Regions from separate parts of the Streptomyces sp. NPDC101152 genome, predicted to be linked through region 2. Evidence: riboswitches for the same ligand, from Rfam matches in the RefSeq annotation. Region 2 holds a riboswitch; the other holds the start of a gene.
What was found. Region 2 has a riboswitch for ZMP and ZTP ahead of ACIRVK_RS30155 (glycine hydroxymethyltransferase). Riboswitches for the same ligand answer to the same signal wherever they lie in the genome.
Positions count from the first base shown of each region.

Region 1: another riboswitch for ZMP and ZTP. It lies ahead of ACIRVK_RS25825 (bifunctional 5,10-methylenetetrahydrofolate dehydrogenase/5,10-methenyltetrahydrofolate cyclohydrolase); the one in region 2 lies ahead of ACIRVK_RS30155 (glycine hydroxymethyltransferase).

Region 1 covers NZ_JBIWPO010000022.1:176-15,378, forward strand. Annotated here, with positions in the region: partial or broken gene ACIRVK_RS25805 (alcohol dehydrogenase catalytic domain-containing protein) at 1-29, opposite strand, end outside; gene ACIRVK_RS25810 (ABC transporter ATP-binding protein) at 207-1,961, shown strand; gene ACIRVK_RS25815 (hypothetical protein) at 1,991-2,272, opposite strand; gene ACIRVK_RS25820 (nuclear transport factor 2 family protein) at 2,444-2,809, shown strand; ZMP/ZTP riboswitch at 2,879-2,962, shown strand; gene ACIRVK_RS25825 (bifunctional 5,10-methylenetetrahydrofolate dehydrogenase/5,10-methenyltetrahydrofolate cyclohydrolase) at 2,988-3,836, shown strand; gene ACIRVK_RS25830 (glycosyltransferase) at 3,933-5,168, shown strand; gene ACIRVK_RS25835 (enoyl-CoA hydratase-related protein) at 5,295-7,013, shown strand; gene ACIRVK_RS25840 (hydrogenase maturation protease) at 7,010-7,606, shown strand; gene hypB (hydrogenase nickel incorporation protein HypB) at 7,658-8,404, shown strand; gene hypF (carbamoyltransferase HypF) at 8,401-10,740, shown strand; gene ACIRVK_RS25855 (HypC/HybG/HupF family hydrogenase formation chaperone) at 10,744-11,025, shown strand; gene hypD (hydrogenase formation protein HypD) at 11,022-12,164, shown strand; gene hypE (hydrogenase expression/formation protein HypE) at 12,157-13,224, shown strand; gene hypA (hydrogenase maturation nickel metallochaperone HypA) at 13,280-13,627, opposite strand; gene ACIRVK_RS25875 (hypothetical protein) at 13,635-13,820, opposite strand; gene ACIRVK_RS25880 (hypothetical protein) at 13,844-14,050, opposite strand; gene ACIRVK_RS25885 (DUF5947 family protein) at 14,093-14,689, opposite strand; gene ACIRVK_RS25890 (NifU family protein) at 14,686-15,203, opposite strand, start outside.
Region 2 covers NZ_JBIWPO010000029.1:15,302-30,504, forward strand. Annotated here, with positions in the region: gene ACIRVK_RS30090 (ABC transporter substrate-binding protein) at 1-675, shown strand, start outside; gene ACIRVK_RS30095 (isocitrate lyase/phosphoenolpyruvate mutase family protein) at 676-1,404, opposite strand; partial or broken gene ACIRVK_RS30100 (carboxymuconolactone decarboxylase family protein) at 1,401-1,806, opposite strand; gene ACIRVK_RS30105 (carboxymuconolactone decarboxylase family protein) at 1,845-2,351, opposite strand; gene ACIRVK_RS30110 (PLP-dependent aminotransferase family protein) at 2,399-3,787, shown strand; partial or broken gene ACIRVK_RS30115 (carboxymuconolactone decarboxylase family protein) at 3,872-4,215, shown strand; gene ACIRVK_RS30120 (aminotransferase class IV) at 4,283-5,086, opposite strand; gene ACIRVK_RS30125 (FAD-dependent oxidoreductase) at 5,100-6,272, opposite strand; gene ACIRVK_RS30130 (AMP-binding protein) at 6,269-7,663, opposite strand; gene ACIRVK_RS30135 (chorismate-binding protein) at 7,660-9,864, opposite strand; partial or broken gene ACIRVK_RS30140 (hypothetical protein) at 9,894-10,395, opposite strand; gene ACIRVK_RS30145 (DUF3050 domain-containing protein) at 10,561-10,671, shown strand; gene ACIRVK_RS30150 (DMT family transporter) at 10,690-11,556, opposite strand; ZMP/ZTP riboswitch at 11,719-11,811, shown strand; gene ACIRVK_RS30155 (glycine hydroxymethyltransferase) at 11,843-13,294, shown strand; gene ACIRVK_RS30160 (hypothetical protein) at 13,347-14,036, opposite strand; partial or broken gene ACIRVK_RS30165 (siderophore-interacting protein) at 14,251-14,360, opposite strand; gene trpS (tryptophan--tRNA ligase) at 14,450-15,203, shown strand, end outside.

The DNA of each region.
Region 1 (15,203 bases), on a different contig from region 2:
GCGATCACGCCGCGTACTTCCTGCGCCATGGTGTTGAGTCCTTTCGTCGGCCGCTGTCAGTCCCCCACGACCCTACGGGTGACTGATCAGTAAGGTCCGTCGGTCCCCTGCTGGGCCACCCGGTCGGCGCGCTGCTGGTGCCGGGGTGCGGTCTGTGGCGGACGCCGACGTAGCCTGATTGCTTCGTACGACTCCCGAGGAGCGCCGTGAGCATCGCAGACACCGAGACCGGCCCGCCCGCCTGGCGGCTGCTGCTCGGGTACGTCCGGCCGCACCGGTGGACCCTGTTGGCGGGTGCGCTGCTGACGCTGCTCACGGGTGCCGCCGGACTGCTGCTGCCGCTGGTGGCCCGGGGTCTGATCGACGACCTCGCGCACGACCGGGCGATCAGCGGTGCCCTGCTCGCCATGTCGGCGCTGGTGGTGGCCAACGCGGCGCTGGGCGCCCTCGGTTCGTACGTGCTGCGGCGCACCGCGGAGTCGGTGGTGCTCGGCGCGCGGCGCACCCTGTCGTCGTATCTGCTGCGGCTGCGGATAGCGGCGGTCGACCGCAGCGAACCGGGCGACCTGATGGCCCGCATCACCTCGGACACCACCCTGCTGCGCGAGGTCACCACCGACTCCCTGGTCGGCCTCGGGACGGGCGGGCTCACGCTGGTCGCGACCGTCGTGATGATGGGCCTGGTGGACCCGGTGCTGCTCGGGGTCACCCTGGCGGTGATCCTCGGTGCGGGCACGGTGCTCGGTGTGATCGTGCCGCGCATCAACAGGGCGAGCCGTCAGGCGCAGAACGCGGTCGGTGCGATGGGCGCCTCGCTGGAACGGATCCTCGGCGCGCTGCGGACGGTGAAGGCGTCCGGCGCCGAGCACCGGGAGGAGCGGACGCTGCACGAGGCGGCGGAGGAGTCGTGGCGGCAGAGCGTACGGGCCGCCAAGTGGTCGGCCGCCGCGGGCAACACGGCCGGACTCGCCATGCAGATCGCCTTCATCACCGTCCTCGCGGTGGGCGGGGCGCGGGTGGCGACCGGCGCCATCCAGGTCGGCACCCTGGTCGCGTTCCTGCTGTACGTCTTCTACCTGATGTCGCCGATCCAGCAGGTGGTCGGCGCGATCACGCAGTACCAGACGGGCACCGCCGCCCTGGCCCGCATCCAGGAGGCGCTGGCCCTGCCCGCCGAACCCGTGGCCCGGCCCGCCCCGTTGCCCGAGACCGGCGCCGCACCGGCCGCTCTCGCCTTCGACGAGGTCCGCTTCCGGTACGCCGACGACCTGCCGTACGTCCACCACGGCGTGACCTTCGACGTGCCGGCGCGGGGCATGACGGCCTTCGTCGGCCCGTCCGGCGCGGGCAAGACCACGGTGTTCTCGCTCATCGAGCGGTTCTACGACCCCGAGTCCGGGACGATCTCCCTGGACGGCCGCGACCTCGCCGACTGGGAACTGCCCCGGCTGCGCGCGGCGATCGGCTACGTGGAGCAGGACGCGCCGGTGCTGTCGGGGTCGTTGCGGGACAACCTGCGGCTCGGCAACCCGGAGGCGGACGAGGCCATGCTCACGCACGTGCTCAAGACGACCCGCCTCGACGGGCTGGTCGCCCGGCTGCCCAAGGGGCTCGACACACTGGTGGGGCACCGCGGCACCAAGCTCTCCGGCGGCGAGCGGCAGCGGGTCGCCATCGCCCGCGCGCTGCTGCGCCGCCCCCGCCTGCTGCTGCTCGACGAGGCGACCTCGCAGCTGGACGCCGTGAACGAGGCGGCCCTGCGCGACACCGTCGCCGACGTCGCCCGTACGACGACGGTCCTCGTCGTCGCCCACCGGCTGTCCACGGTGACGATGGCCGACCGGATCGTCGTCATGGACGCGGGCCGGGTCCGCGCCGTCGGCACCCACCGCGAACTGGTAGCCGCCGACCCGCTGTACGCGGAACTGGCGGCCACGCAGTTCCTGGCCACGGCCACCTGAGCGAGGGGCGGTGCGGGCTACTCGAACGCTCAGAGCAGGCCGGTCACGGGGGCGGCCAGGTCGGTGATCTGGTGCAGTCGGCCGAGGTCGTTGAGCCGGTTGAGCTGCTGCAGCTGCGCGGACGACCGCAGCAGCTCCGCCTTGCGCTCCACGGGCAGGTCACTCGCGGTGAGCGAGTCGAGCGTGGCCATCGGGTTGACTCTGCCCGCGTCCGGCGCCGTCGCGTCGGCGGCGTTCGCCAGCGGCGCGGCGAGGCCGGTGAGGCCCGCAGCGAGACCGACGGCGGCGACGATACGCGGTGTTGAGATCATGTCTTCAGCAACGCCACCGTCCCCCGGCCGGACACGGTCGGCCGCTCCCCCTCGCCCGTCAGGCGGGGCGCGCCCGCTGCGCTTGCCGAGCCCGCCGGGGCGGAGGAGGCTCGGAGGTGAGGCCTTCGCGGCCCGCTCCTCACCGGGTCGCGGCCCTCGAAGGAGGTCACCATGGGCACCGCGGCAAGCACCAGCTTCAACGCCGACACCCTGCGCAAGGGCGTCGAGGGACACACGGCGGCAGACCTGCTGTCGCTCTACGCGGACGACGCGCAAGTGCGCATCGTGGACCGCAACACCCAGCCGAGCCAACCGAAGATTCTGCGCGGGCGTGACGAGATAGGCGCCCTGTTCGAGGACATCTACAGCCGGGACATGACGCACAAGGTCGGCCAGTGCATCATCCAGGGCGACCACGCCGCCTACAGCCAGTCGTGCCAGTACTCGGACGGCACCCGGGTCCTGGCGGAGTCGATGATCACGCTGCGGGACGGGAAGATCGCCGAGGAGATCCTGATCCAGGCCTGGGACGAGTAGCGGCCGTGGCCGCGGGGGTCCGGGTCACGTCGCACGCGGCCCGGGCCCTCGCGCTGACCGGTTACGCTCATGGCGGGCCGTGACTGGCGCTGAGGTGGAGCACCACCGGGGAGCGGCCCCGCAGAGTCGATGCCGTGCGCCTGGGCGATCCGGTCACACCAGCCCAGGAGTGGATCACATGTCGCAGGCCCGGCTCATGGACGGCACGGCACTCGCCCGCCGCATCGTCGAGGACACCGCGAAGAGGGCGGCGGACCTCACCGTGCGCACCGGGACGGCACCCTGTCTCGCGACGGTTCTGGTCGGCGAGGACCCGGCCTCCGTCACCTACGTCCGCATGAAGCAGAACCGCTGCCACAAGGCCGGCATCACGTCCCGGAACGTGGCACTGCCCGCCGCCACGACCACCGAGGAACTCGTCGGCACACTGCGCGACCTCTCCACCGACCCCTCGGTCCACGGCATCCTCCTGCAGCATCCGGTGGGCGAACACATCGACGAGCGCGCCGCGTTCGAGGCGATCGCGCCCGAGAAGGACGTCGACGGCGTCACCTTCGCCTCGTTCGCCACGATGAGCTTCGGCCTGCCAGGCTTCGTCTCCTGCACTCCCGGCGGGATCATGCGGCTGCTCGACGAGTACGACGTCGACCCGACCGGCAAGCGGGCCGTCGTGGCGGGCCGCAGCGCGATCCTCGGCAAGCCCGTCGGCATGCTGCTGCTCGCCCGCGACGCGACGGTGACGTACTGCCACTCGCGCACCACCGATCTGGCGTCGGTGGTGGGCGAGGCGGACATCGTGGTGGCGGCCGTCGGGCGACCGCGGCTGATCCGGGGCGCGGACATCAAGCCCGGCGCCGTCGTGGTCGACGCCGGTTACAACCCCGGCAACGTGGGTGACGTCGACTTCGACTCCGCCGTGGAGCGTGCCGGGTTGATCACCCCGGTGCCGGGCGGCGTCGGTCCGATGACGATCGCCACGCTGCTCGAGCAGACCGTCGACGCCGCCGCCCGGCAGCTCGGGGTGTGATCGGCGCCGACACCGTTGAAGTGGTCGTCGCGCACGGGTCGTTGTCGCCGTAGGACCTGACACGGCGTCATACTGACCGTCGTGCGCGTAGCGATCATGACGGCGGGATCCCGGGGCGACGTGGCCCCCTACACGGGCCTCGGGTACGGCCTCGTCCGTGCCGGGCACGAGGTCACCCTGGTCACCCACGCCCGGTTCGAGCCGCTGGTGGCCGGTTCGGGCGTCCGCTTCCATCCCCTGCCCGTCGACCCACGGGCCGAGCTGGAGTCATCACGGGGACGCGGGCTGCATCGCAGCGCGACCGGGGTGGGCAAGCTGGTCCGGGTGGTCGCGATGGCGCGGGCCCTGGTCGGCCGGATGGCGGACGACCTCGTGGCGGCCGCCCGGTCGAGCGACCTGCTGCTGCTGTCCGGTTCGGTGAGCCCGCTCGGCCACACCATCGCCGAGGGCCTGTCCCTGCCCTGCCTGGACGTGCCCCTCCAACCGCTCGCCCCGACAAGGGAGTTCGGGCCGCCCATGCTCGGAGACCGCTCGCTGGGAGCCGTGGGTAACCGGATCGCCGGGCACGGGGTGACCCTGGCCGTGGAGCAGGTCTTCGCCGGGGCGCTGCCGGCTGTACGGCAGCGGCTGGGGCTGCCCCCTGCGAACGCCACCGCGGCCTGGCGGGCCCGGGAACGGCAGGCGCGGCCCGTGCTGCACGGCTTCAGCGAGTTGGTGGTACCGCGCCCCGGCGACTGGCGGGCGGGCCTCACCGTGGCCGGCTACTGGTGGCCGTACGACCGCGACACCCAACTCCCCTCCGCGTTGCGGGACTTCCTCGACGCGGGGCCGCCGCCGGTTTACGTCGGCCTGGGCAGCGCGACCGTTCCGGACCCCGAGCGGCTGAGCAGGGCCGTCGTGCGCGCTCTGCGCCGGGCCGGGCTGCGGGGCGTGATCCAGCGCGGCTGGGCCGGTCTCGAAGCGAGCGACACCGACATGCTGACGATCGACGAGGTCCCCCATGCGGTGCTCTTCCCCCGCATGGCCGCCGTGGTGCACCACGCGGGCGCGGGCACCACGGCGGCGGCCCTGCGCGCCGGCGTACCGGCGGTACCGGTCCCGATCCAGTTCGACGAGGGGTTCTGGTCCGCCCGCCTGGTCGCCCTGGGCGTCGCCCCACGGGCGCTTCCGCTGCGCCGCCTGACGACCGACACCCTGGCCACCGCCCTGATGCGGGCCACCCGCGACCCGGCGTTCGCGCGGCGCGCCGCCGTCCTCGGGGCGGGCATCCGCGAGGAGGACGGGGTGGCTCCGGTGCTGACGGCGGTCCGTCGCTGCGGCACGGTGGGCTGAACGAGGAGAGCGAGGCGTTCGAGAACCTCGGATGCGCTCCGGATGGAGGAAGACCGACCGCTCAGGACGACGAATCGCCGCACGGGTCCTTCTCGCCCTCCCATAAACCGACGACCATGCCGCGTCATGGACATCTTGCTCGTCGCCAGCGCGTTCAACAGCCTGTCCCAGCGTGTGTACGCGGAACTGTCCGACGAAGGGCACCGGGTCGAGGTCGTTCTCGCCTCGCACGGCGCCGAAGCGATCAGGACCGCCGTGCACGAGGCGCGCCCGGAGCTGATCATCGCTCCGATGCTGAAGACAGCGCTGCCGGAGGACGTCTGGCGGGCCCACACCTGCCTCATCGTGCACCCGGGGCCACCCGGCGACCGCGGCCCGTCCTCCCTGGACTGGGCCGTGGCCGAGGACACGCCCCAGTGGGGGGTGACGGTGCTCCAGGCGGAGGCGGGCATGGACGCGGGCGACGTGTGGGCCTTCGAGTCCTTCGCGACGGCGCCGGCCGGCAAGAGCGACCTGTACCGCAACGAGGCCTCCGACGCCGCCTCGGCCGCCGTCCTGCTGGCGGTACGGCGGTACGGCGAGGGGTCGTTCAAGCCGCAGCCGCAGAGCGATCCCTCCGTCCGCGTCGTGTGGCGCGACTACTTCCGCCAGGAGCGGCGCCGGATCGACTGGGAGAACGACGACACCGCGACGGTGCTGCGCAAGCTCCGCGGGGCCGACTCGCAGCCCGGCGTCCTCGACGAACTCCTCGGCCACGAGGTCTTCCTGCACGGCGGCCACCCCGAGGACCAGTTGCGCGGACACCCCGGGGAACTGCTCGCGACGCGTGCCGGGACGGTCTGCCGGGCCACCCGGGACGGCGCGGTGTGGATTCCGGAACTGCGGCCCCGTAAGAACTCCGGCGACCCCGCGCCGTTCCGCCGTCCCGCGGCCTCCGTACTCGCCACTTTCGGTGTTCCCTCGCTGCCGGAGGTCACGGCCCCGCTCGAGCTGCCCCCGGGCCGGAGCACCTGGACGGACATCCGGTACCGGCAGCACGGCGACGTCGGCTTCCTGTCGTTCTCCTTCCCCGGCGGGGCGATGAGCACCGACCACTGCCGCAGGCTGCTCACCGCCTACCGGCACGCACTGACCCGCCCCACCCGGGTCCTGGTGCTCGGCGGGTCCCGTGACTTCTTCTCCAACGGCATCCACCTGAACGTCATCGAGGCGGCCGCCGACCCGGCGGGCGAGTCCTGGTCCAACCTCAACGCCATGGACGACCTGGTCGAGGCGGTGCTGCGCACCACCGACCGCCTGGTGGTGGCGGCGCTCGGCGGCAACGCGGCGGCCGGTGGCGTCATGCTCGCCCTGGCCGCCGACCAGGTGTGGTGCCGCACGGGCACGGTCCTCAATCCGCATTACCGGCGGATGGGCCTGTACGGGTCGGAGTTCTGGACGTACACGCTGCCGCGCCGCGTCGGAGCCGAGACCGCGCGGCGGCTGACGGAGCAGGCACTGCCGGTGAGCGCCACGAGCGCCGCACGACTGGGGATGGTGGACCGTCTGGTGCCGGTTCCGGTCCAGGGGTTCGCCTCCGAGGTCGAGAACCTGGCGACCGCGCTCGCCGGCGACCCGGACCTCGCGCGGCTAATCGCCGCGAAGACCGCGACCCGCCGGGCGGACGAGGAACGACGACCGCTCGCCGACCACCGGCGGGCCGAACTCGCCCGGATGCGCGCCATCTTCTTCGACGCACGGGCCCCGTACCACGCCCTGCGCTCGGCCTTCGTGCGCAAGGTGCCGGGCGGCTCGGCCCGGCCGCTGGCCCCGGTCGGCGAGCCGGTCGGCGGGGGTGACCGGTGACCCGGCCCGGGACCCGTCTGCTGGTGGCGGGCGTCGGCAACATCTTCCTCGCCGACGACGCCTTCGGCCCCGAGGTGATCCGCGCCCTGGAGCGTCGGCCGCTGCCCGCCGAGGTGCGGGTGCGGGACTTCGGCATCCGCGGCCTGGATCTCGCGTACGAGCTGCTGGAGGGCTACGACACCGCCGTCCTCGTCGACGCGGCCGCCAGGGGCCACAGGCCGGGCACCCTGTCGCTGATCGAGCCGGACCTCCCGGACGGCGGCGAGGGTGTAGCCCCGCCCGAGGCGCACGGCATGGATCCGGCGAAGGTGCTGGCACTGGCCGCCCACCTCGGCGACGAGCCACTGCCCCGCGTCCTCGTCCTCGCCTGCGAGCCCGAGCTGCGCCCGAGCGGCGACGAGGACATCACCCCGGGCATCAGCGCGACGGTCCGCGACGCGGTCGAGCGAGCCGTCGAGGCCCTGCACACGTTGGTCCCGGTACTGCTCGCCGACCCCGCAGCCACACCTGCGTTGAGCCGCCCGGACGAATCCACGGGCCCGTCCGCGGCCGTGCTCCCGCTGTCGGTGACCGGCGGCGTCGAGGATCGGTGACGCACCGGCATCCCGGTCCCTCCCCCACACCGACCGCGAGGAGCACCGCCCATGTGCGAGTCCATGGAGGACGTCACCCGAGCCGTTCTGGCGAAGAACGACGGCCTGGCCGCGAGCCTGCGCGAGGAACTGGCCCGGCGGGGGGTCGGCGTCGTCAACCTCCTGTCCAGCCCGGGCAGCGGAAAGACGGAACTGCTCGGACGGGTCCTGGCCCTGGCACTGGAGCGGGGCGTCCCGGTGGCCGCTCTCACCGCCGACCTGGCGACCGAGAACGACGCCCGGCGGCTGGCCCGTTCCGGGGCACCGGTGAAACAGCTGCTCACCGACGGGCTGTGCCATCTGGAGGCCCGGCAGCTCAGCACCCATGTGCGCGACTGGCTGCCCGAGGACACCGCCGTGCTGTTCGTCGAGAACGTCGGCAATCTCGTCTGCCCGGCCTCCTACGACCTCGGCGAGAGCCTGCGCATCGTGCTCATGGCGGTGACGGAGGGCGAGGACAAGCCGCTGAAGTACCCCACGGCCTTCGGCACCGCCCACCTGGTCGTGCTGACCAAGACCGACCTGGCCGAAGCCGCCGGTTTCGACGAGGCCGCCTTCCTCGCCCACGTGCAGCGGGTGAACCCCGGGGTGGAGGTGGTACGGTCCTGCGCCCGTGACGGGGACGGCGTCGGCACCGTACTGGAGAGGGTGCTCGCCGCCCGGGACGGCGCCCCCGTGCACCGTCCGCCTCTCGCGCCGCATCCCCACGGCCACGAGCACGGGCAGAAGGACCCCGGCCTCACGGTCCGCGTCTCGTGACCGCGCCCGCCGCGCAGGCGGTGCGCCGCCGCGTCACCGTGCGCGGCACCGTGCAGGGTGTGGGCTTCCGCCCGTTCGTGCACCGCCTGGCGACCGACCTCGCCTTGTCCGGATACGTGAGCAACACGGCGAGCGGTGTGCTCATCGAGGTGGAAGGTCTGCCGGAAGGGATCGCCCGTTTCTGCGACCGGCTGGCCACCGAGCCCCCGCCCCTGGCCACCGTCTCCGGCGTCGGCGTCGAGGACCTGCCCGCCACCGGCGCCGACGACTCCTTCACCATCCGGGCCACCGAACACTCCACGGGCCGTACCCAGCTCCCGCCCGACACCGCCACCTGCGCCGACTGCCTGCGGGAGCTGGCCGACCCGGCCGACCGACGCCACCGGCACCCGTTCGTCACCTGCACCCACTGCGGCCCCCGCTTCACCATCGCCACCGGGATGCCCTACGACAGGGCACTCACCACGATGACCGGCTTCCCGATGTGCCCCGCCTGCGCCCGGGAGTACGGCGACCCCGGCGACCGCCGCTTCCACGCCCAGCCCGTCGCCTGCCCGGACTGCGGCCCCCGACTGCGCCTCGTTCCCGCGTCGGGCAGCGGTCTGCGCCCCGCACGGGACGGCGAGGCCCTGGCGGCGGCCCGGGACCTGCTCGCGGCCGGGCGGATCCTCGCCGTCAAGGGCCTCGGCGGCTACCACCTGGCCTGCGACGCCACCGATGCCCGGGCCGTCGACACGCTGCGCGCCCGGAAGGAACGCGGCGGCAAGCCGTTCGCGGTGATGTGCGCGGACCTCGGCACCGTGGAGCGGATCGCCGAGGTCTCCTGCGCCGAGCGGACCGCCCTCACCGGTCCACGGCGCCCCATCGTCCTGCTGCGCCGCCGCGAGCAGGCCGCGCACCCGGGGCTCGCTCCCGGCGTCTGCCCGGGCAGCCCGCACCTCGGTGTGATGCTGCCCTACACCCCCGTCCACACGCTGCTGTTCGGGCTGCCCGGTGATCCGCCCGGCCCTCGCGTGCTGGTCATGACGAGCGGCAACCGGTCGGGCGAGCCCATCGTCACGGACGACGAGGAGGCGCTGGCCCGCCTCGACGGGCTCGCCGACGCCTGGCTCGCGCACGACCGGGTCATCGCCTCTCCGTGCGACGACTCGCTGCTGCGGGTGCGCGCCGACGGCACCGAACAGGTCCTGCGCCGGTCCCGCGGGTACGTGCCCCGCCCGCTGCGTCTGCCGGTCGCCGTGCGGCCCGCGCTCGCGGTGGGCGGCGACCTCAAGAACGCGCTGTGCCTCGGCGAGGGCGACCAGGCCTGGCTCGGCCCGCACATCGGGGACATGGGCGACCTGACCACACTGGAGGCCGCCCAGCACGCGGAGACGCACATGCGGCAGCTGAGCGGCGTCACCCCCGAGCTCGTCGCGGCCGACCGGCACCCCGGCTACCACTCTTCCCGCTGGGCCCGCCGCCGTGCCGCCCAACTGCCCCTGCCCGCATCCGTGTTCGTCCAGCACCACCACGCGCACATCGCCTCCGCGATGGCCGAGCACGGCCTCGACGGCACCGCACCCGTGATCGGCGTGGCTTTCGACGGCACGGGCTACGGCGACGACGGCACCGTCTGGGGCGGCGAGTTCCTGCTCGCCGACTACACGGGCCACCGGCGCTTCGCCCACCTCACCCCGGCGCCGCTGCCCGGCGGTGACGCGGGGGTCGCCAACCCGTGCCGGCTGGCCCTGGCCCGGCTGTGGGCCGCGGGACTGGCATGGGACGACGACCTGCCCTGCGTCACCGCCTGCTCACCGGCCGAACTGAGCATGCTGGGACGGCAGTTGACGCGCGGAGTCGCCTGCGTGGCGACCTCCAGCATGGGCCGGCTCTTCGACGCGGTCTCGTCCCTGGTCGGCGTGTGTCACCGGACGGGATACGAGGCCCAGGCAGCCCTGGAGCTGGAGGCCGCGGCCGCCGCGGCCGGGGACGCCGACACCACGGCGTACACCTTCGGTCTTGCCTGCGGCGCGTGCGACCCGGCACCCGTACTCGGTGCACTCGTCGCCGACCTGCGGCGCGGCACACCGGTCCCCGTGCTCGCCGCGCGTTTCCACCGCGGTGTCGCACGGGCCGCGGCGGAGATCTGCCGGCGGGCGCGCCGCGAGACCGGCGTGGCGACCGTCGCCCTCAGCGGCGGGGTCTTCGCCAACGCGCTGCTGGAGGAGGAGTGCTCGCGGCTGCTCACCCAGGACGGCTTCACGGTGCTGCGGCACGGCGAAGTCCCCCCGAACGACGGCGGTTTGGCCCTCGGGCAACTCGTGGTCGCTGCGCACGAACGACAGGAGGAGTGACCCATGTGTTTGGCAGTGCCCGGCAAGGTCGTCTCGATCGACGACAGTGCCGACCCGCTCACCGGGCTGATCGACTTCGGCGGTGTGCAGAAACAGGCGTGTCTGGAGTACGTGTCGGACGTGCGGGTGGGTGAGTACGTCATCGTCCACGTCGGGTTCGCGCTCCAGCGCCTGGACGAGGAATCGGCCCTGGCCTCCCTGCGGCTCTTCGAGGAACTGGGGCTGCTGGAGGAGGAGTTCGGTGACGCCTGGGAGCAGGCGGCGAAGGAGGCGGGAACCGCGTGAAGTACATCGACGAGTTCAACGACCCAGCTCTGGCGCGGCGGCTGCTGGAGGAGATCCGCGCCACCGTCACCCGGCCCTGGGCCCTGATGGAGGTGTGCGGCGGCCAGACCCACTCCATCATCCGCCACGGCATCGACCAACTCCTTCCCGAACAAGTGGAGTTGATCCACGGCCCCGGCTGTCCGGTGTGCGTCACCCCGCTGGAGGTCATCGACAAGGCACTGGAGATCGCCTCACGGCCCGAGGTCATCTTCTGCTCCTTCGGCGACATGCTCCGGGTGCCGGGCACCGGCCGGGACCTGTTCCGCGTCAAGGGCGAGGGCGGCGACGTCCGGGTGGTCTACTCACCACTGGACGCACTGGAGCTGGCCCGCCGCAACCCCGACCGGGAAGTGGTGTTCTTCGCCATCGGCTTCGAGACCACGGCCCCCGCCAACGCGATGGCCGTGCACCAGGCGCGCCGCCTGGGCCTGACCAACTTCAGCCTCCTGGTGTCGCACGTCCGGGTGCCCCCGGCCGTCGAGGCCATCATGACGGCGCCCTCCTGCCGGGTGCAGGGCTTCCTGGCCGCCGGCCACGTGTGCAGCGTGATGGGCCTGGCCGAGTACCCGGAACTGGCCGAGCGGTTCGGCGTTCCGCTCGTGGTGACCGGCTTCGAACCCCTGGACATCCTCGAGGGCATCCGCCGCGCGGTGCGCCAACTCGAGCGCGGGGAGCACCGGGTGGAGAACGCCTACCCGCGTGCGGTGCGCGAGGACGGTAACCCGGCCGCCGTACGCATGATCGAGGAGGTGTTCGAGGTCACCGACCGGAACTGGCGCGGCATCGGCCCCATCCCCGGCAGCGGCTGGCGGCTGTCCGACGCCTTCCGCGCGTACGACGCCGAGCACCGCTTCGACGTCACCGACATCCGCACCGAGGAGCCCGCCGAGTGCCGCGCGGGCGAGGTGCTGCAGGGGCTGATCAAGCCGACCGAGTGCGCCGCGTTCGGCACCACCTGCACCCCGCGCACCCCGCTCGGCGCCACCATGGTCTCCAGCGAGGGCGCCTGTGCCGCGTACTACCTGTACCGCCGGATGAACGCCGCGACGCCGCAGGCGGCCGGGGCAGCGGACAAGGAGATGAACCCCGTTGGCTGAACTCGCCGAAACCGTCGACCCCGCGAACTGGACCTGCCCAGCCCCCCTGCGCGACCAGCCGGTGGTGGTCATGGGGCACGGCGGTGGCGGAGCGCTGTCGGCGGAGCTGATGGAGCAGGTCTTCACCCCCGCGTACGGCAACGCCACCCTCGCCGCGCTCGCCGACTCCGCCGTCCTCGAACTGGGCGGCGCCCGGCTGGCGTTCTCCACCGACTCCTATGTGGTCAGACCGTTGTTCTTCCCCGGCGGCAGTCTCGGCGACCTCGCGGTCAACGGCACCGTCAACGACCTCGCGATGAGCGGAGCCCGGCCGGCCTGCCTGTCGGCCGCCTTCGTGCTGGAGGAGGGCGTGGAGCTGAGTGTGGTAGAGCGGATCGCGCGGGCCATGGGGGCCGCGGCCGATTCCGCCGGGGTCACCATCGCCACGGGCGACACCAAGGTGGTCGAGTCCGGGCACGGTGACGGCGTGTACGTCACCACCGCCGGAGTGGGGCTCGTCCCGGACGGGGTGGACATCCGGCCCCAGCGGGCGCGGCCCGGTGACGCCGTCATCGTCAGCGGGCCGATCGGACTGCACGGGGTGGCGATCATGAGCGTCCGCGAAGGGCTGGAGTTCGGGGTCGAGCTGGCCAGCGACACGGCGCCGCTGGCGGACCTGGTCGCCTCCATGCTCGCGGTCACCTCGGACATCCATGTCCTGCGCGACCCCACCCGCGGCGGTCTGGGCGCGTCCCTCAACGAGATCGCCCGCGCCTCCGGAACCGGTGTCCGGCTGCGGGAGCGCGCGATTCCGGTACCGGACGCCGTCGCGAACGCCTGCGGCTTCCTCGGGCTCGACCCGCTCTACGTCGCCAACGAGGGCCGCCTGGTCGCCTTCGTACCCCCGGCGCAGGCGGAGGAGGTCCTCGCGGCGATGCGCGCCCACCCGCAGGGTGCCGGGGCCACGCTGATCGGTGAGTGCGTGGCCGACCATCCCGGCATGGTCGTGGTCGCGACCGGACTCGGCGGCACCCGGGTGGTGGACCTGCCGCTGGGGGAGCAGTTGCCGCGTATCTGCTGACTCCGGACGCCAGTGGGCCCCGCCGATCCATCAAGGTCGGCGGGGCCCACTGGCGTCAGTGACGGGCCTCGATCCCGGTGATCTCCAGTTCCCGGCCGCTGCGCAGCTCGGTGGAGGGCCGGTCGCAGCGCGGGCACCAGAAGAACGGGGGCATGCCCACCGGGAACTCCTCGGCGCACGGGTCGCAGTAGGCCCGCGCGGGGACCTGCTCGACCACGAGCCGGGCAGCGGCGAGGGCCGTGCCGTCCCGGGCCACTTCGAAGGCGAAGTCCAGGGCGTCGGGGACGACTCCCGACAGCTCCCCGACCCGGACGGTCACCGCCGAGACGGCGACCGTCCCGTCCGCCCGGGCCAGTTCGTCGGCCCGCTCGATGATCGCGGTCGCGATCGACAACTCGTGCACGGGCGGCTCACGGATACCGGTGGCCCGCGCGCAGGCCGCCGGCCATCCGGTAGATCCGCATCTCGCGCCTGAGGCTCGGCAGCTCCCGCACGAACAACGCCAGGGCGACCGCCCCGGCCAGGACGGCCTCGGCCATCAGCAACCGCCGTCCCGACGTCGCGTCCTGCGCGCTCCCTCTTCGTTGGACCTTCATTCCGGCTCCCTGCTGTCCGTTCCTCATCCCGGCGGGATGTTCGGCATGACGTCCAGCAGGGCGTCGTGCCGCTTCCAATGGATCCCGGTGGAGCGGCGCGCGTCGGCGGTGCCGTCCCCGTGATGCCCGGTCTGATGCTCGTACGGCCCGGTGTTGCCCTGGTGCATGCCGGACACGTGCCTGGTCGAGTCGGGCTTGGCCTGGGGTCGGCCGACCCTGATGCTGCCCATGGGGTGCTCTCCTTCCTCGCCTCCGCGCCGCGGAGGGCGGGCTCATGGCCGCTCGGTGAGGCCCTCGAAGAACCGCTCGACGGCGGGCCAGATACGGCCGCCACCGGACAGTCCCCGCCATTCCCGGCGTACGACGGCGATCATCCGGTAGCAGTCGTCGACGGGGACGATCCAGTGGTGGTCGTTGCCGTGGACGGTGTTCACGAGCAGTGCCTCCACCTCGGGTTCCACGGAGGCCAGCTGCGGACACGCCGCGGCCAGCCGCTGCCAGGCCTCCGCGTCGACCTCCCACCGCATGGCCCCGGCCGGGCTCGGGCCCTCGGCGGTGACCGTGCCGTCGGCCCTCGGTACGAAGAAGACCAGGCCGACCGGCACGCCCAGGACCTCAGTGTCCACCCGGGGCAGGCGGATCCGCCTGCGGGGGACGAGCCGGTAGCGCCCCTCGCCGGCACTCCCGTCGGCGAACAGCACCGAGCAGGGGCCGCAGGCGCAGCAGATCTGTTCTTCCGCGGTGTCGTAGAGGTGGGGGTGCTCGTCGGGCACCGGCGCGGCGCACAGGTCGCACCGCTCCGCCTCCGCAGCCTCGGTCCGGTCGGCGGCGGAGCGGATGAGACGGGCGAGCGCGCCGTCCGTGGTCACGGTGTGCCCCGGCGGGTGAGCGTGGTCAGCGGTACGAAGGCCGCCGGCGCGGGTGCCGGCACCGGCTCCACGGCCGTCAGCTCCGGAGCGACGGCGAGCACCGCCTCCCGCACCGCGGCGGTCACATCGCCCGTTCCGCCACCGCAGCCGGAGCCGCAGCCCCCGCCCGTCGTCGTCAGCCGCACGCGGCCCACCTCTCCGTCCACGCCGGCCCACTCCACATCGCCGCCGCGCTCCCGGACGGCGGGGCGCAGCCGTTCGACCGCGCGGGCCGCCCGGCGCTCGACGGGCTCCGGGTGGATCCCGTGCAGTACCAGGAGGTGCCCCAGCAGCTCGTCGTCGGCCAGGCGTTCGGACAGCTGCGCGTCCGCGTGGTCCATGACCCGGGCCAGTGCCTCGCCGTAGACCTCGGTGAGCAGCCGGACCGCCTCGGTCGCGGAGCGGGTGGTCGGGCCCGGGGCGGACTCGAGCCCTTCCAGCACCTGGTCGAGGCGGGCGAGCCGGGACTCCACCG
Region 2 (15,203 bases):
GAGGACTGGGGCCACCCCGACCAGGAGAAGCGGTACGTCGACGACAAGAAGACGATCGCCCGCGCCGGCGGCCTCGGGGTCACCGGCCACATCGGCTGGTTCGTGCCGACGTACCTGGCCAGGCAGCACCCGGACATCACCGACTGGAAGAACCTCAACAAGTACGCGTCCCTCTTCCGCACCGCGGAGAGCGGCGGCAAGGGCCAGCTGATGGACGGCTCACCGTCGTACGTCACCAACGACAAGGCGCTGGTGAGCAACCTGAAGCTGGACTACCAGGTGGTCTTCGCCGGTTCCGAGGCCGCGCAGATCACGCAGATGAAACAGTTCGCCAAGGAGAAGAAGCCCTTCCTGACGTACTGGTACGCGCCGCAGTGGCTGTTCAAGAAGGTCCCCATGACCGAGGTGAAGCTGCCGCCGTACAAGGAGGGCTGCGACACGGACCCGGCGAAGGTCGCCTGCGCCTACCCGCACACCCCGCTGCAGAAGTACCTCAACGCCGACTTCGCGAAGAAGGGCGGCCAGGCGGCCGCCTTCCTGAAGAAGTTCAGGTGGACGACCGAGGACCAGAACGAGGTCTCCCTGATGATCGCCGACCAGAAGCTGTCGCCCGAGCAGGCGGCGAAGAAGTGGGTGGACGGCCACGCGTCCACGTGGCACGCGTGGCTGTCCTGATCACCGGTGTTTCCTCAGCTCCGCGGTCATCCCCTGGAACGCCAGCGCCGCCCAGCGCTGCAGGGTCGGCCCGAACGTGACGCGGGTGGCCCCGAGTTCACCGAGTTCGGTGGGCGAGGGGCCGCCCTCGCCCAGCTTGGCGTACACGTTGATCGGGCCCTGGATCGCGGACCGCAGCAGCGGCAGGACGTCCGGCGGGGCGCCGATCGGATAGACGCAGTCGGCGCCCGCAGCGACGTACAACGCGGCCCGCTCGATGGCCCGTTCGGGATCGCCGTCGCCGTGGGAGAACGTGTCGACGCGGGCGTTGACGAACAGCTGGTCGCCGGCCGCGTACCGCACCTCGGCCAGCCAGTCCGCGTGCCGGCGCGCGTCCTTGAGGACGCCGTCCTGCGAGTCCTCCAGGTTGCACCCCACCGCCCCGGCCTCCAGCAGCCGCTCCACCAACTCCTTCGGTGCCAGCCCGTACCCGTCCTCGACGTCGGCCGACACGGGTACCTCCACGGCCCGGCAGACGCGCGCCACCGCGGCGAACATCTCGTCGGCCGGGGTCGCCCCGTCCTCGTACCCGAGGGAGGCCGCGATGCCCGCGCTGGGCGTGGCGAGCGCCGGGAACCCTGCCTCCTCGAGTGTCCGCGCGCTGACCGCGTCCCACGGGCCCGGCAGCACCAGGGGATCGTCCGGGAGGCGGCCCCGGTGCAGGGCGCGGAAGACCTCGACCTTGCTCATGGTGTGTACCCTCCCGGCGGGATCCGGCGGCTGACCCATCACCCGGTTCCAGTTGTTGATGGCGACGACCAGACCGATGAGATGGGCGAGCCGGCCCTCGTCGAAGTGCTCGGCAGCCCTGTCGTACACCGCGTCCGGTACGAAGCCCCCAGTCAACACCGTGATCGCCTCCGTCAGCGCCAGCGCGGCTCGCTCCCGCTGGTCGAAGACCTCGTCCCCGGCCTCCTCCCAGGTGGCCAGCAGGTCCAGCTGCTGCTCGCCCACCCCGTGCTCGCGGGCGATCGCGAGGTGCATGTCGAGGCAGAACGCGCAGTGGTTGAGCTGCGAGGCCCGGATGACGACCAGTTCGGCGAGGGCGGGGTCGCCGATCCCCTTCTTGGCGGCCGCGCTGAGCGCCGACATGGCCTGTCCGACGGCGCGGTCCAGGACCTGCGTCCGGCTCACCCGTGCTGCCCGGGCGTGTAGTGGCCGGGCGCCATCCGGGTGCTCACGCCGAACCGGTTCCACGCGTTGATCGCCGTGATCGCGGCGATCAGCTGCGCGAGCTCCGCCTCCTCGAAGTGCTTGGCGGCGTGGTCGTACACCTCGTCGGGCACGAAGCCGTCGGTCAGGACGGTGACCGCCTCGGTCAGCTCGATCGCCGCGAGCTCCTTCTCCGTGTAGAAGTGCTTCGACTCCTCCCAGGCGCTCAGCTGGACGATCCGCTCGACGCTCTCACCCGCCGCGAGCGCGTCCTTGGTGTGCATGTCCAGGCAGAACGCGCAGTGGTTGATCTGCGAGGCCCGGATCTTCACCAGCTCGTACAGCCGGGGGTCCAGGCCCTTCCTGGCGGCGGTCTCCAGGCGGAGCATCGCCCTGTAGACCTCGGGCGCGTGCTCCGCCCAGCGCAGGCGGGCGGGTCGCTCGGGGGCGTACTCCGTGGTGTCAGTGCTCGGTTCCGTGGTCATGTCCTCGAGCCTAGAAGCGAGGCAGCCCAGGAGTATGGTCCATTTCCATGGCGAAAACCTGGGCCACTCTGGGAGTCGACCTGCACCTGGAGCCGTCGGGGCCGGGCGTGCGGCGCGGACTGACCGACGCCCTGCGCGAGGCCGTCCGCACCGGCCGCCTCGCCCCCGGCACCCGCCTGCCCTCCTCCCGCAGCCTCGCCGCCGACCTCGGCATCGCCCGCAACACGGTCGCCGAGGCCTACGCCGACCTGGTCGCGGAGGGCTGGCTCACCGCACGCCAGGGTTCCGGCACCCGCGTGGCCGACCGCACGGTCAGCCCGCCGTCCGCGTCCCCGCCCCGGCCCCGCGTCCCGAGCAGCCCCTCCTACGACCTGGTCCCGGGCCTGCCCGACCTCGCCTCGTTCCCGCGCGCCGAGTGGCTGAGGGCCGCCCGCCGCGCCCTCGCCGCCGCCCCTAACCGGGCTCTCGACTACGGCGACCCGCGCGGCCGCACCGAACTGCGCACCGCCCTGGCCGGCTACCTCTCCCGGGCCCGGGGCGTCCGCGCCGACCCCGACCGCATCCTGATCTGCGCCGGCATCTCGCACGGCCTGCGCCTCCTCGCCGCCGTACTGCGGGCCCGCGGCGGCACCACGGTGGCCGTGGAGTCGTACGGCCTCTTCGTCCACTGGGACCTGCTGGCCGACGCCGGTCTGCGCACCGTGCCGCTGCCGTTCGACGAACGCGGCACGGACCCGGGGGAGTTGCGGGACCAGGACGCCGTCCTGCTCACCCCCGCCCACCAGTTCCCGATGGGCGGCACCCTGCACCGCGACCGCCGGGCCGCGGTCGTCGACTGGGCCCGCCGCACCGGCGGCGTGGTGATCGAGGACGACTACGACGGCGAGTTCCGCTACGACCGCCAGCCCGTCGGCGCGCTCCAGGGCCTCGACCCCGACCACGTGGTGTACATGGGCACCGCCAGCAAGTCCCTCGCCCCCGGCCTCCGGCTGGCCTGGCTGGTGCTGCCGCCCGGGCTGCTGCGGGAGGCGGCGCGCGCGAAGGGCGGGGTGGACACCTGCGGGGCGCTGGACCAGTTGACCCTCGCCGAGTTCATCACCTCCGGTGCCTACGACCGCCATGTGCGCGCCGTCCGGCTGCGCTACCGGCGCCGCCGCGACGCGCTGGTGGCCCAGGTCGCACGCAGCGCCCCGCAGGTCCGCGCCACGGGCATCGCGGCCGGCCTGCACGTCGTGCTGCGGCTGCCGCCGGGCACCGAGCAGGCGGTCCTGCGGGCCGCGGCCTGGCAGGGCCTCGCGGTGCACGGGCTGCAGCGCTTCCAGCACCCGGACGCGACCGTCGAACGGCGCGACGCGCTGGTCGTCGGGTACGGGACACCGCCGGACCACGCCTGGTCGGGCGCGCTGGACGCCCTGTGCGCGGCACTGCCCGAATAACGCCGTCGTCATTGACGTGTTTCCCGTTCATGAATACGGAGGCGCGGACACGCCGCCGCCGTTTTCGCGGCCCGGGAGGCCTAGGTGGAACCGGAACTACTGGAACTGATCCGGATCCGCGCCTCGCAGATCAACGGTTGCGCGTTCTGCCTCGACATGCACACCAACGACGCGCGCGCCGACGGCGGGACCGAGCAGCGGATCTACGCCCTGAACGCCTGGCGGGAGACCCCCTTCTTCACGGCACACGAGCGCGCGGCCCTGGCGTTGACCGAGGCCGTGACCCTGGTCCACGACGGCCGGGTGCCGGACGCCGTCTACGCGGAGGCCGCGGAGGTCTTCGACGAGAACCAGATCGCGGCCCTCATCTGGGCGGCCACGGTCACAACGCCTGCAACCGCATCGGCGCAGAAATAGCAGCGAGAATATCCGCACAAGAACAACACCGAATACGGGCATCGGCGATGGGCGTCGATGCCCGTATCCCTGTGGCTCTTATGCGGCTGAATTTTCCGGCAGCGGCTCCATGATGTCGTCCAGCCACTTCCGCCATTCAGGGGCGTGGGTCGCGGGGGCCGCGTGGATCGGGCCGCCGGTCCAGCCCGTCACCGGGCGGATTCCGTGCAGCGCGTTGACGAGCCACACCTCGCGGCCGTCCAGTTCCGCCACGGTCCGGCTGCGGTGGGCGACGCGGACGCCTTCGCGCCGGGCCCGTTCCTGGAGCAGGGCGACGGTGACGCCGGGCAGCACGGGCAGTTGGGGCGGGGGCAGGCACAGGGTGTCGTCCTCCCACCACAGCACGCTCGCGGTGGCCGCCTCCAGCACCACACCGGACGGTGCGACCAGCACCGTCTCGTCGGCGCCCGCCCCGGCGGCGCGTCGGCGCACCCGGGCCAGGGTGTCCAGGTCCGGTCCCTTGCGGCGGGGCACGATCCGCGGATCGGACTGGCCCGTGGCCCAGACCCGTACACCGCTCCCCAGGGCCGGCGCGTGCCGCAGGAGCAGCCGCAACTCCCTTCCGCCGGGGGCGAGTTCGACCCGCGGAAACCACTCGCCCGTACGCGGCAGCGCGTCGGTCACGTCCCGCCAGAACTCCAGCAGCCGTCTGAGCGGTGGCCCGCCGACCTCTCCGCAGGCCCGCAGGAACCGCTCCCGGTGCCGGTCGAAGCCGCGCACCCTGCCGTCCCGCACCAGCCAGGAGTCGGCGACGAGCAACCGTCCGCCGGGCTCGCCGGCCGGCGTCAGCCCACCCGCCGGCGTCCACGCCAACAGTCCCTCGGCGATGACCGGTTGGGTCACAGTCACCCCTTCCTCAGTACTTCCCGCCGGCGATCGCCGGCGCTTCGTTCCGCGGCCCGTACGGCGCGTGTTCCAGCCATGCCCCGCACCACGGCAGCACCGGCGCGAGGGCCGCCGCCGCGCGCTGCCTGGCGCGCACGATCCGGCGCCGGGGCCGCAGATGGTCCAGGGCCCGCTGGGCGGCGGCGCTGTTGAACAGCCCGGCGGCCCGCCGCACCTCGGCGAAGGCGGCGACCGCGTCCGCCGTACCCGCGGCGACCGCCTCCGCTGCCGCCGCCGCGTCCGCGATACCGCTGTTCATCCCGCGCGCCCCGAACGGCGGGAAGAGGTGCGCCGCCTCCCCGACGAGCAGCACCCGCCGGTGCGCGTCGGTGAAGGAGGCCGCCACCATCCGCAGGAAGCGGTACGTCGCAACCCACAGGATCCGCTCGGCGTACCCCGCGCCCACGACCGCCGGCAGCCACCGCCGTACCGCCTCCCGGGTCCCGAAGTCCTCCTGGGCGTCGTCGTCCCGGCACTGCAGGTCCACCTGGAAGCCCCCGGCGAACGGCACCCGCATCACACTGCGCCCGCCGACGCCCGGATGCTCGTAGTGGAAGACCCGCGCGGCCTCAGCGGCCTCGGCGTCCGCCACGTCGACGACCACATGGAAACCCTGGCCCCGCTCGCCCTCCATCGGGATGCCCAGCCCGCGCCGTACCGCCGAGCGGGCCCCGTCGGCGGCGACGACGTACCCGCAGTCCCACTCCCGCCCGTCCGCGCAGGTCAGCCGCGCGTCGGCGGGCGTCGTGGCGACGCCGATCACCCGCGCCCCCCACACGAACCGCACACCGGCCCGCTCGCACGCCGCACGCAGGAAGCGCTCGGTGTCCACCTGGCGCAGGCTGGTGAAGGGCGGCGGACCGGACGGGGGCGGAAAGGTGCGGGAGTACACCTCGCGCCCCCGGTACAGGGTCCGCTTCGTCTCCCAGGTGCGGCCGTACGCCGTGATCTCCCCGGCCAGTCCCGGCAGCATTCCGTCGAGCAGCGCGAGCGTCTCCCGGTGCACGAACAGGGCCCGGCTGCCCGGCCGTTCACGGTCCTCGGCGTCCGCCTCCAGCAGCACGACCGGCAGCCCGCGCGCCCGCAGTCCGAGCGCCGCCGACAGCCCCACCGGTCCGGCACCGACCACCACGACCGGATTCACGCGCGTGCGCCCTCGGTCAGCATCCGGCTGATCTCCCCGAAGGCGCGCAGCCGGCCGACGCCGGTGCCGTCGGTGACGGCCACGACGGCGACCTCCTGCACCGCCGGGTGGGTGCGCAGCACCGCTTCCACCTCCGGCGGGGAGACGGTGATCCCGCCGACCATCTCCATGTCGTCGGCGCGGCCCAGGTGCCGGTAGGCGCCGTCCGGTTCGCGTACGGCCCGGTCGTGCGTGGCGAGCCAGCCGCCCACCAGGGTGCGGGCCGTCTCCTCGGGCCGGTTGAGGTAGCCGGGGGTGACCGTCGGTCCGCGCACCCACAGTTCGCCCTCGGTGCCGTCCGGGACCGGCCGGCCCGCGCGGTCGCGCAGCTCCACCTCGAAGCCGGGCACGGGCCGCCCGGCGGTGCCCGGGTGGTTGTGCTCGAAGCCGTTGCCGCAGAAGGCGTGACCGGCCTCGGTGGAGCCGATCTGCTCAAGCACCGGCGCCCCGAGCAGCTCGGTGACCTGCCTGCCGAGTTCCTCCGGCAGCCCCTCGCCGGCCGACACCGCGGCCCGTACGGACGCGAAGCAGGCCCCGTGCCCGCTGCCGCGGTCGGACACCAGCGCGGCGAAGGCGGAGGGCCCCGAGTACAGCACTGTCACCCGGTGCCGGGCGACCAGTTCGTCGACGGCGGCCGGAGTCGGACGCCGGTCCACCAGCACCGCGGAGGAGCCGGAGAAGAGGGGGAAGACGAAGGCGTTGCCGAAGCCGTAGGCGAAGTACAGCTTCGACACCGACAGGGTGACGTCGTCCCGGGTGATCCGCAGCAAGCGCCGCCCCACGAGGTCGTGATACGTCTTCGGGTCGCCGTGCGTGTGCACCACGCCCTTGGGACGGCCCGTGGTGCCGGAGGTGTACTGCACGTACAGCGGCGCGTGCGCGTCGACCGGGTGGGCGGGGGCCGGGCCGGCGGTGGCGGCGAGCGCGAGGAGCTGGTCGGCGTCGAGCCGTGCCCGGCCGGTGAAGCGGTCCTCCAGACCCGGTCCCGTCACACACAGCACGGCCTCGGTGTCCGCGGTCATGAACGCGTGGTCGGCGGCGGGGAGTTCGGGGTTGACCAGGACGGCGACGGCGCCGAGGCGGGCGGTGGCGAGGAACGCCGTCACCCACGCGATCCCGTCGGGCAGCGCCAGCACCACCCGGTCCCCGGGCCGCACCCCGTGCCCGGCGAGCACCGTCGCCGCCTTCGCCGCCAGCGCGTGCACCTGGCCATGGGTCCAGGAGCGGTGCCCCTGGTGGAAGGCCGGCCGGTCGGTCCAGTCGCGCCAGTCGGCGAGCCCGGCGAGCGGTGCGGCAAGGTTGCCGGGTGCGTCGAAGTCGGCGGGCGTCAGCGTGCTCTGCGGAGTCGTCATCGCACCGGCTCCTCGCTCGCCGTGCGCTCCTGGCGGGCGTCGGCACGGGCCGTGGTGTGCTGCCGCTGCTCACGGATCCGGTCCGCGGTGTGCAGGTGCAGGGCCCGCATCGGGGCCGCGGTCTTCAGCAGCATCTCGTCGTACTCGGCGACCGGATCGGAGTCCAGCACGATCGCGCCCCCGGCGCCCAGTCGCATCATTCCGTCGGCGAGCACGGCCGTCCGGATGACGATGCTGAGATCGGCGCCCCCGCTGCACCCCAGATAGCCGAGGGCACCGGAGTACACGCCCCGGGCCTCCGTCTCCAGGGAGTCGGTGATCTCCAGCGTGCGCAGCTTGGGCGCGCCGGTCATCGAGCCGCCGGGGAAGCAGGCCCGCACGCAGTCCACCGCGTCCGTGCCCTCCCGCAGTCGTCCCTCGACGGTGGACACCAGCTGGTGCACGGTCGCGTACGTCTCCGTGGCCATCAGCCGCGTCACCCGTACCGAGCCGGTCCGGCACACCCGGCCGAGGTCGTTGCGGAGCAGGTCGACGATCATCAGGTTCTCGGCGCGGGTCTTGGCGTCAGCCGCCGGCGCGTCCCGCAGCCGGGCGTCGTCCTCCGGCCCCTCGCCCCGGGGCGCGGTGCCCTTGACGGGCCGGGCCTCGGCGACACCGTCCCGGGTGATCCGCAGGAACCGCTCCGGGGAGGAACCGGCCACGTCGACGTCCCCGAACCGCAGGAACGCCGCGTACGGCGCCGGGTTCACCCGCCGCAGCACCCGGTAGAAGTCGAACGCGTCCGGCGGAGCGGGTAACCGCGCCGCGTTCGTCAGGCATATCTCGTAGCTGGTGCCCTTGCGCAGCTCCCGCAGGCAGGCCTCGACGTCCGCGAGGTAGGTCGCCCGGTCCCGCACCAGCCAGGGCTCGGCGGCCCCGAGATCGGGCTCGGTGGGCGCGGGCAGCGGTGCCGGGCCGGGGTCGGCGGCGACGCAGCTCAGCTGCGCCAGCGCGCTCCCCAGCCAGTCCTCCGCCTCCCGGGCGGCTTGCGGGGTGTCCTCGGCCAGACAGACCGCGTAGGTGAACCGCTTGAGATGGTCCACGGCGACGATCCGGTCCGCGAACAGCCAGCAGGCGTCCGGCACGTCGGAGGCGTGCCGGTTCGGCGACCCGCAGTCGGCCTTCGTCTCGTAGCCGAAGTAGCCGACATAGCCGCCGGTGAAGTCGAACGGCAGCCCCGTCCCGTCCACCCGGCGGCTGGTCAACTGCCGCCTGAGGTAGTCGAAGACGCTCGCGGTGACCTTGCGCGTCGGCCGCCCGGCCCGCTCGATCTCACAGCGGCCGCTGCCGACGTCGTACCGGACGAACTCCGCCAGCGGCCCGCTGTCGTCCCCGAAGAACGAGAACCGCGACAGACCCTCCTCGACCAGGGAACTGTCCAGCCAGAAGGCCCGCGGCGACGCGCCGTACAGCCGCGTGAACGCCGCCTCCGCGTCGACCGCGCCGGAGATGCGCCGGGTGTGCAGCCGGTAGGCCGGCGTGGCGCGGCGCGGGCGGGGGATGGCGGTCATGGGCCGGGGGATCGCCGCCGCGTCCGGCGTGACGGCGGTGTTCTTCGTCCGCGGCTTGCGGGCCCGCTGCGCCGTGAGATTACGGAAGTTGACGAGCATGCGGTAGCCGTACTCGGTCAGCACGGACTCCGGGTGGAACTGCACCCCCCACAGGGGCCGGCTGCGGTGCCTGAGCCCCATCAGCACGCCGTCCTCGGCCCAGGCGGTGGCCTCCAGCGTCTCCGGGAGCGGCTCGTGAACCGCCAGCGAGTGGTAGCGCACGGCGGTGAACCCCTGCGGCAGCCCGCGGAACAGCTCCCGTCCGTCGTGCCGGACCTGGGACAGATGCCCGTGCCGGGGCTGCGGGGCGGGCGCCACGCGGCCCTGCTCCCCGAGCGCGACGCCCTGGTGGCCCAGACAGACGCCCAGCACGGGGATCGTGGACTCGGCGAGCACGGTGGCACTGAGCCCGAAGTCCCGGGGCTCGGCCGGGTGCCAGGGCCCCGGTGACACCACCACATTGTCGAATTCCGCGAGGTACCCCACAAGATCGGGAATTCTGTTCGCGACGTCGTTCACGGCCACGACCGGTTCCTCGCCGTTGACCTCGGCGATCAGCTGGAACAGGTTGTAGGTGTACGAGTCGTAATTGTCGATGAGCAGGGTCTTCACCCGCCCACCTCCCTTTTTCCGTGCCGGACCTACGCGGTCCGTCTTTTGTTCCGTCCGCGCAACGCCTGGAGCGCCGGATACAGCCATCTCTTGGAGAAACGCTGGAGCCGTTGCATGAGAATCCAGGTGACGAGGGCCGTCACACACAGGCACAACAGCAGTGTGCGGACGAGCGGATCGAGTCCGCCGAGATAGGGAATGACGAGCAAATTGAACAGGGGAACAGTGGAAAAACGGCACTCATGTTGATGAACCAGAGTTTCCCTTTCGGTGGCGCGGCAGGTGCCTTCGGCGCGGCGGTCTGAGAGTCGAACCACACCTCGCTGGCGAAGCGATAGACCACATGCCACTCCGCCTCTCGGTCGACAAGAACGCCACCCCCAGGAAGCCCGACTGCTGGGCGCCGACGGCCGGCAGCGCCCACCCCCACGAGTGGAAGTCGGCCTCACGGCCCGGCACCACGTGATAGGCCACGGTGACGGGATTGCTGCTCACGCCACATGGTACGCAGGATCTCCACACGGCGTTCAATTTTCAATGACGGTTTTTCGAGTGTCCGGAACGTGACTCTTTATCAGTCTTTCGGGCGCCTTGGGTGTGGTGGGGAACCGTACTTGGAGTAACTTCTCCGGAATTCCGTGAAGCGCTTGCCCATTCCGTGATCGAGTCCGCGGAAAGGAAGTCACCACGCACCCGATTTACCAGCGAATGAAAAGCTGCGAGGACCTCACCACTTTCATGGCGCACCATGTCTTCGCGGTGTGGGACCTCATGTCCCTGCAGATGGTCGCCGAAGCACTGGCGTGAGCGGCGGCCCTTGGCCCGTCACGCCCCCGTGGGCTTCTTCAGTGTGTCGTTCGACGGTGACGTGTCCGCTGCCGCCTCCGGGGCCTCTCCGAACCGTGCCAGGGCCAGTGCGCCCGCCACTGCGACGAGGAATCCCAGGACCGCGAGCCAGGCGAGCCCGTCGCGGGTGCGGTCGCCGAGCCAGACCACCCCCACCAGCGCAGGACCGATCGTCTCGCCGATCACCATCCCGGCCGTGGCCGTGGTCACCGAGCCGCGCTGCAACGCCGAGGTGAGCAGCAGGAACGCGGCGCCCCCGCCGAGCACCAGGGCGTACGTCGCCGGATTGCCCAGGAGCCTCACCGGTGCGAGCGAATCGATCAGCCGTACCGCCACCTCGACGACCCCGAACCCGAACCCGGCCCCCAGCCCGAGCGCCAGCGCCCGCCCTCGCCCGGACCACCGCCCGCCCAACAGCCCGAGGGCCAGCACGGCGAGCGCGATCGCGAGCATCGTCCACTTCAGGGCCGTGGGGCCCTGGCGGTTGCCCTCCGCTCCGGACGCGAGCCCCAGCATCGCGAGCCCGGCGCACACCACGCCGACCGCGGCCCACTCCACCCGGCTCAGCCGTACCTGCAGCAGCCGCGCCGCGACCACCCCCGTCACCGCCAGGCTGGACGCCAGGGCCGCCGCGACCGCGTAGATGGGGATCGAGCGCAGTGCCACGATCTGCAGCAGGAATCCCAACCCGTCCAGCGCGAGGCCGGCCAGATACCGCCACTGCCGCAGCGCCCGCAGCAGCAGTGCGGCCTCCCCACCGCCGCCGGTGGTGGCCGCCCGCGCGGCGACCGCCTGCAACACCGTCCCCGTACCGAAACAGACCGCCGCGCCGAGCGCGCACACCATGCCAAAGATCACAAAGGGACTGTAGGGGAGGGGGCTGACAACGGACCGCCCGGGTCCCCACTCTCACCGCTGTACGCCCGCTTCCTGCCCCACGCGGTCCGCTGATCGTCGCTCGCATGGTGGACGCGGGATCTCGGGTCCGCGGCGCGCCCGGTAGGCTGACCGGCGGGCCGTGACTGGCGCGCTGGGATGGGACCGACCATCGGGGAGCGGCCCGCAGTGAGCGATGGAGTGCCGTGCGCCTGGGCCGAACCGTGAACGCTGAACGCAACGTCCGGAGGTCCTCATGCCCGAGCAGCAGCCCCTCTCCACCGAGTCCACCGCCTTCCGCGCCGCCCTCGACGTGATCCGCGCCGTGGAGCCGCGGGTGGCCGACGCCATCGGCCAGGAGGTCGCCGACCAGCGCGAGATGCTCAAGCTGATCGCCTCCGAGAACTACGCCTCGCCGGCCACGCTCCTCGCGATGGGCAACTGGTTCAGCGACAAGTACGCCGAGGGCACCGTCGGCCGCCGCTTCTACGCCGGCTGTCGCAACGTCGACACCGTCGAGTCCCTCGCCGCCGAGCACGCCAGGGAACTCTTCGGCGCCCGCCACGCCTACGTCCAGCCACACTCCGGCATCGACGCCAACCTCGTCGCCTTCTGGTCCGTCCTCGCCCAGCGCGTCGAGGCGCCCGCCCTGGAGAAGGCCGGCGTGCGCCAGGTCAACGACCTCACCGAGGCGGACTGGGCCGAACTGCGCAGCGCCTTCGGCAACCAGCGGATGCTCGGCATGTCCCTGGACGCCGGCGGCCACCTCACCCACGGCTTCCGCCCGAACATCTCCGGCAAGATGTTCGACCAGCGTTCCTACGGCACCGACCCGGCGACCGGCCTGATCGACTACGAGGCGCTGCGGGTGTCCGCCCGCGAGTTCAAGCCGCTCATCATCGTCGCCGGCTACTCCGCCTACCCCCGGCTGGTGAACTTCCGGATCATGCGGGAGATCGCCGACGAGGTCGGGGCGACCCTCATGGTCGACATGGCGCACTTCGCCGGCCTGGTCGCGGGCAAGGTGCTGACCGGCGACTTCGACCCGGTCCCGCACGCCCAGATCGTCACCACCACCACCCACAAGTCGCTGCGCGGTCCGCGCGGCGGCATGGTCCTGTGCGACGACTCCCTCAAGGACCAGGTCGACCGCGGCTGCCCGATGGTCCTCGGCGGCCCGCTCCCGCACGTCATGGCCGCCAAGGCCGTCGCCCTCGCCGAGGCACGGCAGCCCGCCTTCCAGGACTACGCCCAGCGCATCGTCGACAACTCCCGGGCGCTGGCGGAAGGCCTGATGCGGCGCGGCGCCACCCTCGTCACCGGGGGCACCGACAACCACCTCAACCTGATCGACGTCGCCTCCTCCTACGGCCTCACCGGCCGCCAGGCCGAGGCCGCGCTCCTCGAGTCCGGCATCGTCACCAACCGCAACGCCATCCCCGCCGACCCGAACGGTGCCTGGTACACCTCCGGTATCCGCATCGGTACGCCGGCGCTGACCACGCGCGGTCTGGGCACCGCCGAGATGGACGAGGTCGCGGGCCTCATCGATCGGGTCCTGACCACCACGGAGTCCGGCACGACCAAGTCGGGCGCCCCCTCCAAGGCCCAGCACGTGCTCGACCCGAAGATCGCGGACGAGATCTCCCGCCGCGCCACCGACCTCGTGGCCGGCTTCCCGCTGTACCCGGAGATCGACCTGGGCTGACCGCTGCCCACTCTTGAGTCGTCAAGGATCCACGGCTCCCGAAGATCGGCTCTCAGAGGTCGATGAGCTCCTGTCGTGGCCCCTCCCGCGGCGGTCCGGCTCCGTGCCGGCCCGCCGCGCGGCGTATCAGCAGCGTCCCGCCTGCCCCGATCGCGCACCCCAGGGCCATCCCCGGCACCGCCCACCAGACGCCGTCCCGGCCGCCTCTCCCCTGATCGGCGCCGGCCATCCCGTCACCCCGTCCGCTCAGCACCTTCGCCTGCTCAAGCTGCGTGAACACGGAGCGTGGCGCCCGGTGCCAGCGGATGTCGTCGTCCAGCACGGCCGGTGCGGGATCGCTGCGTATCCAGGGGGTGCCGTCCGGTCCGACGAGCAGTTGGTCCTGTCGCTCCACGGCCACGTCCGCCCCTGGCGCCCGGTCGGTCTGCGGCCAGCCCCCCACCCCCGAGAGCCCCCAGACCACCGTGAAGACCACCGGCGGATACCGCCCCTCGGCCCAGGCCTCCGGTACACGCTCGCTCCTCTGGTAGGTCGGCTGCAGCAATGCCGAGAGGCGGGCGAAGGACGGCTGACCGGACCGCAGCACCGTCGTCCGTCCTGTGCCACCCGCGACGATCATCGCCACGTCCGGAGCCTGCACGGCTGCCGCCGGCTCCGCCTCCACCACGGTGAGCGACACCGCTACCGCCAACGCCCCTGCCAGAACCGCCAGTTCACGAGCCCCGCCGGTCCACCCGCGCATCCGTCCTCCCACCGTCGGATCCTCCGCGGCCCGACCCGAGCCGCCCGTCACTTCTGGTACACCGCCCGAGCCACTCCCACCCTTCGCGAACTACGTGGCGGAGGGCCCGTGCGGCCCGGACAGCCCGGCCTGCCCCGACGCACCGGACACCTGTGACGACCGCCCCTCGATCGACTTCCCCGACGGTCGCACCTCGCGGGTGAAGCGGTTGCCCTCCGCCGTGGGCCCGCACCAGCTCCGCGTACGCCTCCGGCTCTCCGGCGCGCACCCGCGCGATCATCGCGGCCTCATCGACGATGCGGCCCCACCCTCCCGCGTTCTCACACCCTTGTCACACCGCCAAGGACGGATCGGTTCCCACCTGTTTCCCGCCGGTTCCGGATCGGCTCGACAGACCTGAGAGAATGGTGGACATGGCCTCTGATCGACCCCGCGTGCTCTCCGGAATCCAGCCCACCGCAGGCTCGTTCCACCTCGGCAACTACCTCGGCGCCGTCCGTCAGTGGGTGGCGCTGCAGGAGACCCACGACGCGTTCTACACGGTCGTCGACCTGCACGCGATCACGATCCCGCAGGACCCCGCCGACCTGCGGGCCAACACCCGGCTCGCCGCCGCCCAGCTCCTCGCGGCCGGCCTCGACCCCGATCGCTGCACGCTCTTCGTCCAGAGCCACGTCCCCGAGCACGCCCAGCTGGCCTGGGTCATGAACTGCCTCACCGGCTTCGGCGAGGCGAGCCGCATGACCCAGTTCAAGGACAAGTCCGCCAAGCAGGGCGCCGACCGCGCCTCCGTCGGCCTGTTCACCTACCCCATCCTGCAGGTCGCCGACATCCTGCTGTACCAGGCGCACGAGGTGCCGGTCGGCGAGGACCAGCGTCAGCACGTCGAGCTGACCCGTGACCTCGCCACGCGGTTCAACGGCCGCTTCGGCGAGACCTTCACGGTCCCGAAGCCGTACATCCTCAAGGAGACGGCGAAGATCTACGACCTGCAGGACCCGACGGTCAAGATGAGCAAGTCGGCGTCCACGCCGAAGGGCCTCATCAACCTCCTCGACGACCCCAAGGCCACCGCCAAGAAGGTCAAGAGCGCGGTCACCGACACCGACACCGTCATCCGCTACGACGCCGAGAAGAAGCCGGGCGTCAGCAACCTGCTCACCATCT